DNA from 3 places in the Alkalibacterium iburiense genome. Region 1 is predicted to be linked to each of the others. Evidence: riboswitches for the same ligand, from Rfam matches in the RefSeq annotation. Region 1 holds a riboswitch; each other region holds the start of a gene.
The links. Region 1 has a riboswitch for lysine ahead of ABDZ53_RS02380 (Na+/H+ antiporter NhaC family protein). Riboswitches for the same ligand answer to the same signal wherever they lie in the genome.
Positions count from the first base shown of each region.

Region 1 (3,139 bases):
CGGATATTGAAACAGTGGCTAAAGGAAAAGTCAGTTACGTGATAGCCGATATGACAGATGCTAGAAGTATTGAGACTTTAGTTGAAACCACCCGTTCAAAATTCGGTAAAATAAACATGCTAGTCAACAACTCGGGTGGACCGACAGCTGGAAAGTTTGAAGATTTGACCGATGCAGATTGGCAAAAAGCTTTTGATTTAACCTTGCTTGGTTACGTCCGTGTGACCCGCGCTGTCTTGCCGGATTTAAAAGAAACCAAAGGGCGTATTTTAAATAATGCTTCTTCATCCATTAAGCAGCCGATTGATGGCTTGCTTTTATCTAACGCCTTTAGAATGGGGATTCAGGGACTGTCTAAAACATTAGCCAGAGAACTCGGTCCAGACGGTATTTTGGTCAATACTATTGGAGCGGGTCGTATCCAGACCGACCGCATTGATAGCTTGGATGAAACACGGTCAGAAAAACAAGGGGTGCCTCTTGAAGACATTAAGCGCCGTTTTGAAGAGAACATTCCAGTTGGCCGCTACGGGACTCCAGAAGAGTTTGCTAAACTCGCCGCCTTTCTCGTGTCTTACGCCAACACCTATGTGAGTGGTCAAGCCATCCTTGTGGACGGCGCGATGATTGAAACTTATTAAGTATAACGAACTGAAATAAATCGGAAAAATCTGCTCATCGAATAGTGAAGAGCAGATTTTTTCAAGAAAACAGACAGAAAGAGGAAACCATCCATGACAGATACAAAGAAAATCTATTTTGCCTCTCCATTATTTTCAGAAATGGAACAACTGTACAATGCTCATGTCGTGAAGCGATTAAGAGAACAGTTTGGAGAAAAACTATCTATTTACCTGCCGCAAGAAAATGCGGCGATTAATGATAAAGCCAACTATGCCAACAGCATTCAAATTGCGGATGGCGACAATCACTATTTAGAAGAATCAGATATTCTGATTGCAATCTTAGATGGTCTAACGATTGATGCCGGAGTAGCCTCTGAAATTGGCTATTTCTATTCTATGAATAAACCGATTATTGGTGTGTACTCAGATATTAGACAAGGCTTAAACGATAATCAGGAAAAAGTAAAAGCTTTAGATGAGGTAGCTGAATCCCCTTTTTCTTACATTAACCTGTACACAGTTGGTTTAGTGAAAAAACGTGGAAGCATCGTGCGAACAACGGACGAGCTCTTAAAAATAATGGAAGACCTGTTAGAAGACTAAAATGAGAAAAACACGGTTTATAATGAGAAATTGGAAATACTATTGAAAAATGAGTGTGCGCACGGTAAAATACAATGCGTTGATAAATAATATAAAAAGATAGAGGCGCGAAAAATAAGAGTACTTTTTCAGAGGCTGGCCAGCCGTTGAAGAAAGAAGAAAGGGTTTTTCGCCGAAGGTTAGGGATTGCCGCTCCCTTTCCTGGGTATCCGTTTAAGAAGCGTATACCTGTCACGGATTCCGTGGAGCACTATCCTTAATACATGCCTGAAAGCATTTAAGGAGAGTGTGCCTTAGATGCTTTTTAATTTGAACTAAAGGAGATTACACATGAAACATCGATTATTAAAGCTGATTTTGTTTGTCTCAGCTATCGCACTATTTATTCCCACACCGGTTTTGGCACAAGAAGCAGAAGCGACGACACTGGCTAGCACATTGGGACCAGTCACGTTGATTCCGCCTCTCATTGCTATCATATTAGCCTTTGTGACAAAGAACGTTGTTTTGTCTTTATTTGTGGGTATATTTTCAGGAACCGTTATTGTTCAGTATGCGACAGGCGCGAGACTGATAAGCGGGTTAGTATTAGGATTTACGGACATCGTGGATTATGTTCTTAACTCACTAGCTGATCCTTGGAATGCGGGGATTATCCTTCAAGTATTGACCATCGGGGGATTGATTGCTTTAATTACCAGCTCAGGCGGAGCCAGAGCTGTGGCTGAAAGTCTGGCAAAAAAAGCTAAAGGCCCTATTAGTACTCAACTCATTACCTGGGTATTAGGATTACTCATCTTTTTCGATGACTACGCCAATGCCCTCATTGTCGGTCCAATCATGCGTCCGGTTTCTGATAAAATGAATATGTCTCGAGAGCGTTTGGCCTTTATAGTGGACGCGACGGCCGCACCTGTTGCCGGGATTGCTTTAATCTCTACTTGGATTGGCTACGAAGTCGGTTTAATTAATGATGCCTACCAGTCCATAGGGCAGAACGTCAATGCTTACGGTGTGTTCTTACAAACGATTCCTTACCGTTTCTATAACATTTTAATGCTCTTTTTCGTTGTATTGACTTCGATTACCTTGAGAGAATTCGGGTCAATGAAAAAAGCGCAAGAGCGAGCACGCGACACCGGTCAGTTGATTGCGGAGGGCTCTTCACTTGAAGGAGAAGACGAAGAAACAGAAGTTACAGCAAAAGGGAAGTTATCTGTATGGAATGCCCTTGTTCCCATCGGAGCTTTAATCGTATTTAGTTTCATCGGTTTTTATACGAATGGACGTCAAGTTATTTTGGCTTCGGATAATACAGCCTTGATTCAATTGATTCAAACCAGTCCGTTCTCTTTTGCGGCTATAAGAGAAACCTTTGGACTCTCAGATGCATCGGTTGTTTTATTTCAAGCCGCTTTAATTTCTAGCATCATTGCTTTAATTATGGGAGTTATACAAGGACACTTTACCTTTGGGAAAGGCATAGACATATGGGTATCGGGTATGAAAACACTTATCATTACAGGAGTAATTTTACTCTTAGCCTGGTCACTATCCGGTATCATGAATGACCTGGGAACAGCAGATTACTTGGTCTCTTTATTGGGAGACACTATGCCGCCATTTTTATTACCTACTCTTATCTTTGTATTCGGAGCGATTATTTCTTTTTCAACAGGGACATCTTACGGAACGATGGGGATTCTTATGCCTCTGGCCATTCCATTAGCGACAGCTATGCAGCCTGATAATCCGGAATTCATTGTCATGTCAGTGGGGGCCGTTTTAACAGGTGCGATTTTCGGAGACCATTCCTCACCGATTTCCGATACAACGATTCTGTCATCCATGGGAGCAGGTTCCAATCTGTTGGACCATGTGACCACACAGCTGCCTTATGCTCTGACTAT
Region 1 covers NZ_BAAACW010000027.1:21,708-24,846, forward strand. The annotation lists gene ABDZ53_RS02370 (SDR family oxidoreductase) at 1-641, shown strand, start outside; gene ABDZ53_RS02375 (nucleoside 2-deoxyribosyltransferase) at 735-1,229, shown strand; lysine riboswitch at 1,322-1,490, shown strand; gene ABDZ53_RS02380 (Na+/H+ antiporter NhaC family protein) at 1,560-3,139, shown strand, end outside.

Region 2 (3,139 bases), on a different contig from region 1:
TTCATTTATCTTCTTTCACCGTAAATGACTTCTAAACAGAAGGCACACGGTTCATCTCCATCTCTTCTGGAACCGTAAAATAAGTTACATACATGGAAACCATCTTCATATATCTTTTCTAAATTCAGACGTGATTTGGTCATACCGGTATCTGACACCTGTTTTTCTATTGACTGTTGTTTCATCACTTCTGCTAATCGATCCCTCAGATTTTGATTTTCCATCCGTAACACATTATTCTCTTCTGTTAAATGAGATAATTCTTCTTTCATTTTTTTGATAGTTGTTAATGTGGCTTCTGCGTGGGATTCTAATTCGTTAAATGCTTCATGTAGTTCTTTTTTATCCATTTTTCACCACTTCTTTGCTCTGATCTTCATCAGTGTCTAATGGGAGACAACTCACCCTGTGATAAGCATCACATCTTTTTATAGCATACCATGATTTGAGCCAAATTGCCAAAAGAACTAAGAGTTGAGCTAAAACTTTACTTACACTGCCTCGCTATTTAACGCTTTTAAAAAGTTTTCTAATCGATCCATACTCTCTTCTATTGTTTTGAGACTGACGCAATAACTTAACCGAATAAAATCATCCGCTTCAAAACAACTTCCAGGAATTAATGCAACTTTCTCTTTTAAAACAAACTGTTCACAAAATTCCCAAGAAGATAAGCCGTATTTTTTAATTGAGGGAAACATATAAAAAGCGCCTTCGGGCAACTCTACTTCTAGGCCCATTTTAACCAGCCGATCATACATATAATCTCGCCTCTCTCGGTAACTTTCTACCATATAATCAATTGGACAAGCTAGTGCCGCAATTGTTGCTTCTTGGATAAAAGTCGTCACACAAGTTAAGCGGTATTGATGGACTTTTAAAGCTTCTTTGATAAACCGTTCATCCGCCATCAGATAGCCAATTCTCCATCCAGTCATGGCATATGGTTTGGAAAAACTTTGACAAACGATGATGTATTCTTTAATATCTTCAAATTGCGTAGACATGGAGGGAGCTTCCTCAAATACTAATTGCTTATAAACATCATCGCATAAAACAAAGAAGCCATGCTTTAACACACATTGCTGAACTGCTTTTAAAGAGTCTTCATTTAATATAGTCCCTGTCGGATTGTTAGGCGACGTTAAAATAATCGCTTTTGTTTTTGATGTGACTTTTTCTTCTATCATTTTTTCAGTTACTTGAAAGTGAGTAGAAGATGTATCAATCGTCACACAAGTCGCCCCTTCTATTTCAATTAATTGACGGTAAAGTGAGAAAGCAGGATTGAGTACAATCACTTCATCGCTTGGGTTTAAAATAGTAGAAAGAGCAGTTGAAATGGCTTCAGTAGAACCTGCCGTAATTAATATTTCATCAGGAGAATAATATGTTTGGGAATGCATTTCTTCAAACTGACTGATGGCTTTTCGTAAAGAAAGCAAGCCTTGCGACGGTGCATAATGCGTCTGGTTTTCTTCTAAAGATTTAGCTAGTGCTTGTTTAATTGGATCAGGAGTGGGAAAATCGGGTTCTCCGAGTGTCAAGAAGTGCGTGGCGCCCTGTTCAAGCGCAAAGTCATTAAAGTAACGAATAGCGCTTGGTTCCGATTGAATAACGCGATTATTTAATAATTCTTTCATATATGAGCTCCTTTATTTTTTATTGGAACAGTTTACCAGTTGTTAAAAAAAAACACAATATGAGTAGACAATTAATTTCATTAATGGTACTCTAATAAACATAAAAAAAGAGGTAGCAATGCAAATGAGTAATACGTTAGAGAAGACATTCGATGACAACGTATGAAAGGTAACCATTGCCGAATAGGTGAAATTGGTAGATTTCACTTATGGGGATGCAGATAATACCTGTATCACTCCTGCTTATTTAAGCGGTGGTGCTAATCATATTGTGTACATAGTCGTATTCAATCAGCCGCCGTCTTGGCGTTTTTTTATTGTCAAAAATCCAATTGAAACGAGGAATACTATGTATGCATCAAAATATAATGGCTGTGGAAATGACTTTATGATTGTAGACTACAAAGAAGACGTAAACTATTCCGATCTTGCTATACAACTTTGTCACGAAGCTGAACAGGATACCGACGGATTAATCGTTGTAAAAAATAATCCTTTGGAAATGCTTTTATTCAATAAAGACGGGTCTCAAGCACCTATGTGTGGCAATGGCATTCGGTGCTTTACAAAGTATGTCAGGGATGAAAAGCTAACACATCATACTACTATTCCTGTTCAAACGCTTGCTGGAGAGATGACTATAGATATTCTTTCAACAGATCCGTTCGAGTGTAAAGTAAATATCGGCAAAGCAGATTACCGAAATGACCGTTTCAATGCGGCGGATCATCGCTCTTATATCAATCGAACGGTAGAAATTGACGGTAAGCCGGTCACCTTTACTAGTTTGTTTATGGGAACTGTTCACACGGTCGTTTTTGTCGAGGATGCTAAAGCTATGGTGAAAAGTGACTTAGGAAAGAAGCTCTGTCAGCACCCCTTATTTAAAGAACAGACGAATGTCAATTTTGTTCAAGTGGTGAACAGGAAAGAATTAATTGTTCGCACGTTTGAAAGAGGCGTCGGTTGGACATTGGCTTGTGGTACGGGATGCAGCGCAAGTTTTGTAGTAGCTAGAGATTCTGATTTGGTTGACACTCGCGTTCATGTTCATCTGGAAAAAGGTAGTCTAAAGATTGAAGGATCAGACGATATTTTTATGAGTGGCCCTGCAGTATTTGAAAAGAAAATCAAGTTACCAATTACGTAATATAAGGAGGATCCTATGAAAGCAGAAGATATTATTCAAACGATTGCCCGTTCAGAAAAACAAACCCCTGTGAAAGTCTATTTAAACTTGTCAGAAGAGCTTTCCTTCCCTGATTGTAAAGTGTTTGGAGAAGGCTTGTCGAAAGTTATTTTCGGAAACTATAAAGACATCAAACCAATAGTAGAGAACAACCAGCATAAAATCATTGATTTAGAAATAGAATCAGATCGCCGTAACAGCGGGATTCCTTTACTAGACACTAAAGGATTAAATGCTCGGATTGAACCCGGTGCCCTCATTCGAGATAAGGTTGAAATAGCTGATAATGTGGTTATTATGATGGGGG
Region 2 covers NZ_BAAACW010000129.1:3,536-6,674, reverse strand. The annotation lists gene ABDZ53_RS10415 (DNA replication initiation control protein YabA) at 6-350, opposite strand; gene ABDZ53_RS10410 (pyridoxal phosphate-dependent aminotransferase) at 492-1,643, opposite strand; lysine riboswitch at 1,743-1,914, shown strand; gene dapF (diaminopimelate epimerase) at 1,993-2,793, shown strand; gene dapD (2,3,4,5-tetrahydropyridine-2,6-dicarboxylate N-acetyltransferase) at 2,809-3,139, shown strand, end outside.
Region 2: another riboswitch for lysine. It lies ahead of dapF (diaminopimelate epimerase); the one in region 1 lies ahead of ABDZ53_RS02380 (Na+/H+ antiporter NhaC family protein).

Region 3 (3,139 bases), on a different contig from region 1:
CATAAGCAAAAGCAGTCGAAATACCATCTTTTTCCAGTGAATCAACAATGAATTGTCCTGTAAAGCCACCGACAAAACCAGTGGCCGTTGAGGGGATGCCTAATTCATGCAGGATTCGCGATACGTTAATGCCTTTTCCGCCGGGATACATATGAGATTTTTCAAATCGATTGATTTGTCCAGGGGTAATCTCTTGACCTGGATAAATCACATAATCAATTGACGGGTTTAGTGTGACTGTGTAAATCATGTGTGGTAACCTCCATTACGCGTGTGACTTCTTTGAATTCTTTAAATTCTTTACTTAATGTTTCGGTTATAAGGATGCCATCATCTATGTCCGCTACTTTAACGGCACTCACTTCTTTTAGTTTAGAATGATCGGCCAGGACAAAGGATTGATTGGCTTGATTCATTGCTTTATTTTTTATGGATGCTTCCTCTACGTCTGTTGTGGTTAGACCATAGGTTAAATCGACTCCGTTCATTCCTAAAAAGGCTTTGCTGAAATGAAACTGTTCCAATTGTTTCTCTGCTATCGGTCCAATTATGGCTCGAGTGTTTTGCTTGATTCTGCCGCCGATTAAAATAGTTGGAATACGATGTTCGGACAAAGATAGAGCATGAGGGACTCCATTTGTTACAACAGTTATGTCTTTGCCTTTCAAAAAAGGAATCATTTCATAAGTGGTCGTACCTGCATCCAAAAAGATGACTTCTTTATCCTTTATTAATGTGGAGGCATAGGTCGCAATGCGTTTCTTTTCTTGACTGTTTTTGACTGATTTTTCCTCCATCGAAGCCTCACTGACCGTTTTTCTTAACCGTTTGGCCCCACCGTGCACGCGAACGAGTTGATTCTGTTCTTCCAATTGCCTTAAATCGCGTCTAATAGTTGATTCAGAATGGCCTAATTCTTCAACTAATTCTTGCACGGTAACGGCTTGAACATGGTATAATTTATTTAATATATACTGATGTCTTTCTACTGTAAGCACTTCCCTCAACTCCTTCTTCTTATTTTATCATCTCAAACAGTCAAATTCAATCATAATAGCTCAAAATGAGTCATAATGGGTTTTATTTTTTTTACTAAAAGATTAAGCAGATCTGTTGAATTCCTATTTTACAATGGATATAAAGTCTGATAGTATAGATAGAGCGAAACAAATAAAAATTTAATGACTGGATGAGGCGCAAAAATCATCAGTACTTATTTCTAAAGACCTGTAAGTCGAAATAAGGAAAGGGAAATTTGCCGAAATGGTTTGTTTTTTACAGAAAGTAAACTGTTGGGTTGCATATGAATAATATGCAGACTGCCGTAGAGCTATTGCTTATCGGAGTGCTTCCGCTTGTGAGTATACTTATTGTGTGAACAAGTCGGCATTCCCGGCTTGTTTTTTTCGTATTATCTTCGTTTTTTCGTTATAGTGATAAAGATGATACCTACTCAACAGTCTAAAAGGAGTTATTATGAAAAGAAGTGTATTAAAGTTTGGTGGCTCAAGTGTGGCTGACTTTCCGAAAATTAAAGACATCTCGCTTTATTTAAAGGAGAGAATTGAGAAAGGCGAGCAGCTGATTGTGGTTGTATCTGCAATGGGAAAGACGACAGATAACCTACTGGCTTCTGTCCATGATCTAACAGACAATCCGAATGACAAAGATTTGGCGATGTTACTCACAACAGGTGAGCAGCAGACCATCTCTTTTCTCTCACTCGTATTAAATGATATCGGCGTGCGGGCCAAGCCACTGACGGGCTACCAGGCCGGCATCGAGACCATCGGGAAACATTTAAAAAGTAAAATTTCTTCTATTAAAGGAGACTTGTTGGAAAACTTGTTTGAAGAGCATGACTTGCTTATTGTCGCAGGTTTTCAAGGCTTTAATAAAGAAGGCGAACTGACGACTCTCGGACGCGGCGGGTCAGACACGACAGCTGTTGCCATAGCTTCAGCCATGCAGTGCCCATGCGAAATTTATACAGATGTGACGGGTGTGTACAGTACCGATCCCCGTATTTTCCCAGAAGCGAAAAGATGGGATCAGATCTCTTTTGAAGAAATGATGGAAATGTCTGCTTTAGGAGCGGGTGTGCTAGAAACGAGAAGTGTGGAACTTGCTAACAATCACAACATTCCAATTTATTTAGGAAAAACATTATCAGACGAGAAAGGAACATGGATTGTGCCGAATGATCAAATACTGGAAAGAAAAGCCGTCACAGGTGTCGCATTAGATAAGGAGATGGCACACATTACCATCACCTACCCTTCGCATGACCGACAATTTTTGAGCGATTTATTTAAATTACTGGAAGATGCTGAAATTAACGTGGATATGATTTCCCAAATCCAAAACCAGGATGGACAGCAATTCTCCTTTACATTTAAAGAGTCAGATGAAAAAGAACTGATTCGATTATTTAACGCCTTAAAAGAAACCTACCCCGATTTATACTTTAAAATTGAAACCACATACTGCAAAGTCTCTGTCATCGGAGCAGGTATGCGCGATATGACGGGTGTTGCTTCTAAGATATTTAAAACCCTGCTTGATGCAGATATCACTTTTTATCAAGTCACGACTTCAGAAATCAGTGTGTCATATGTGGTAGACGAAGCCAATGGCGAGAAAGCCACGCGCTTGTTGTGCCAAACATTCAACCTATAAAAGAAAGGATACGATACCATGGTAAAAATAGCTTTAGTGGGAGCAACCGGTCTGGTCGGCCAGACAATGCTCCACATTTTAGAAAAAAGAAACCTCCCCTCTTTCTCCTTAACCCTTTTCTCTTCTGCCCGGTCAGCTGGGAAAGAGATCACGTTTAAAGGAGAAACGTACACCATAGAAGAACTGACGGAAGAAAGAGCACAAGATGGCTTTGACTATGTTTTGATGTCAGCTGGAGGCGGCACTAGTTTGCATTATGCCCCATTATTTGAAGAGGCCGGATCAGTAGTGATTGACAACTCGAGTGCCTGGCGTATGGATGACTCGATAGACTTAATAGTACCTGAAGTCAATAAAGCGTCTTTAAGAAGAAAGATTATTGCTAATCCTAACTGTTCAACCATTCAGTCAGTTGTTCCACTTAAACCTATTCAAGACGCGTTTGGTTTAAAACGAGTGG
Region 3 covers NZ_BAAACW010000167.1:54,201-57,339, reverse strand. The annotation lists gene pfkB (1-phosphofructokinase) at 1-250, opposite strand, end outside; gene ABDZ53_RS12745 (DeoR/GlpR family DNA-binding transcription regulator) at 216-998, opposite strand; lysine riboswitch at 1,182-1,359, shown strand; gene ABDZ53_RS12740 (aspartate kinase) at 1,477-2,679, shown strand; gene ABDZ53_RS12735 (aspartate-semialdehyde dehydrogenase) at 2,698-3,139, shown strand, end outside.
Region 3: another riboswitch for lysine. It lies ahead of ABDZ53_RS12740 (aspartate kinase); the one in region 1 lies ahead of ABDZ53_RS02380 (Na+/H+ antiporter NhaC family protein).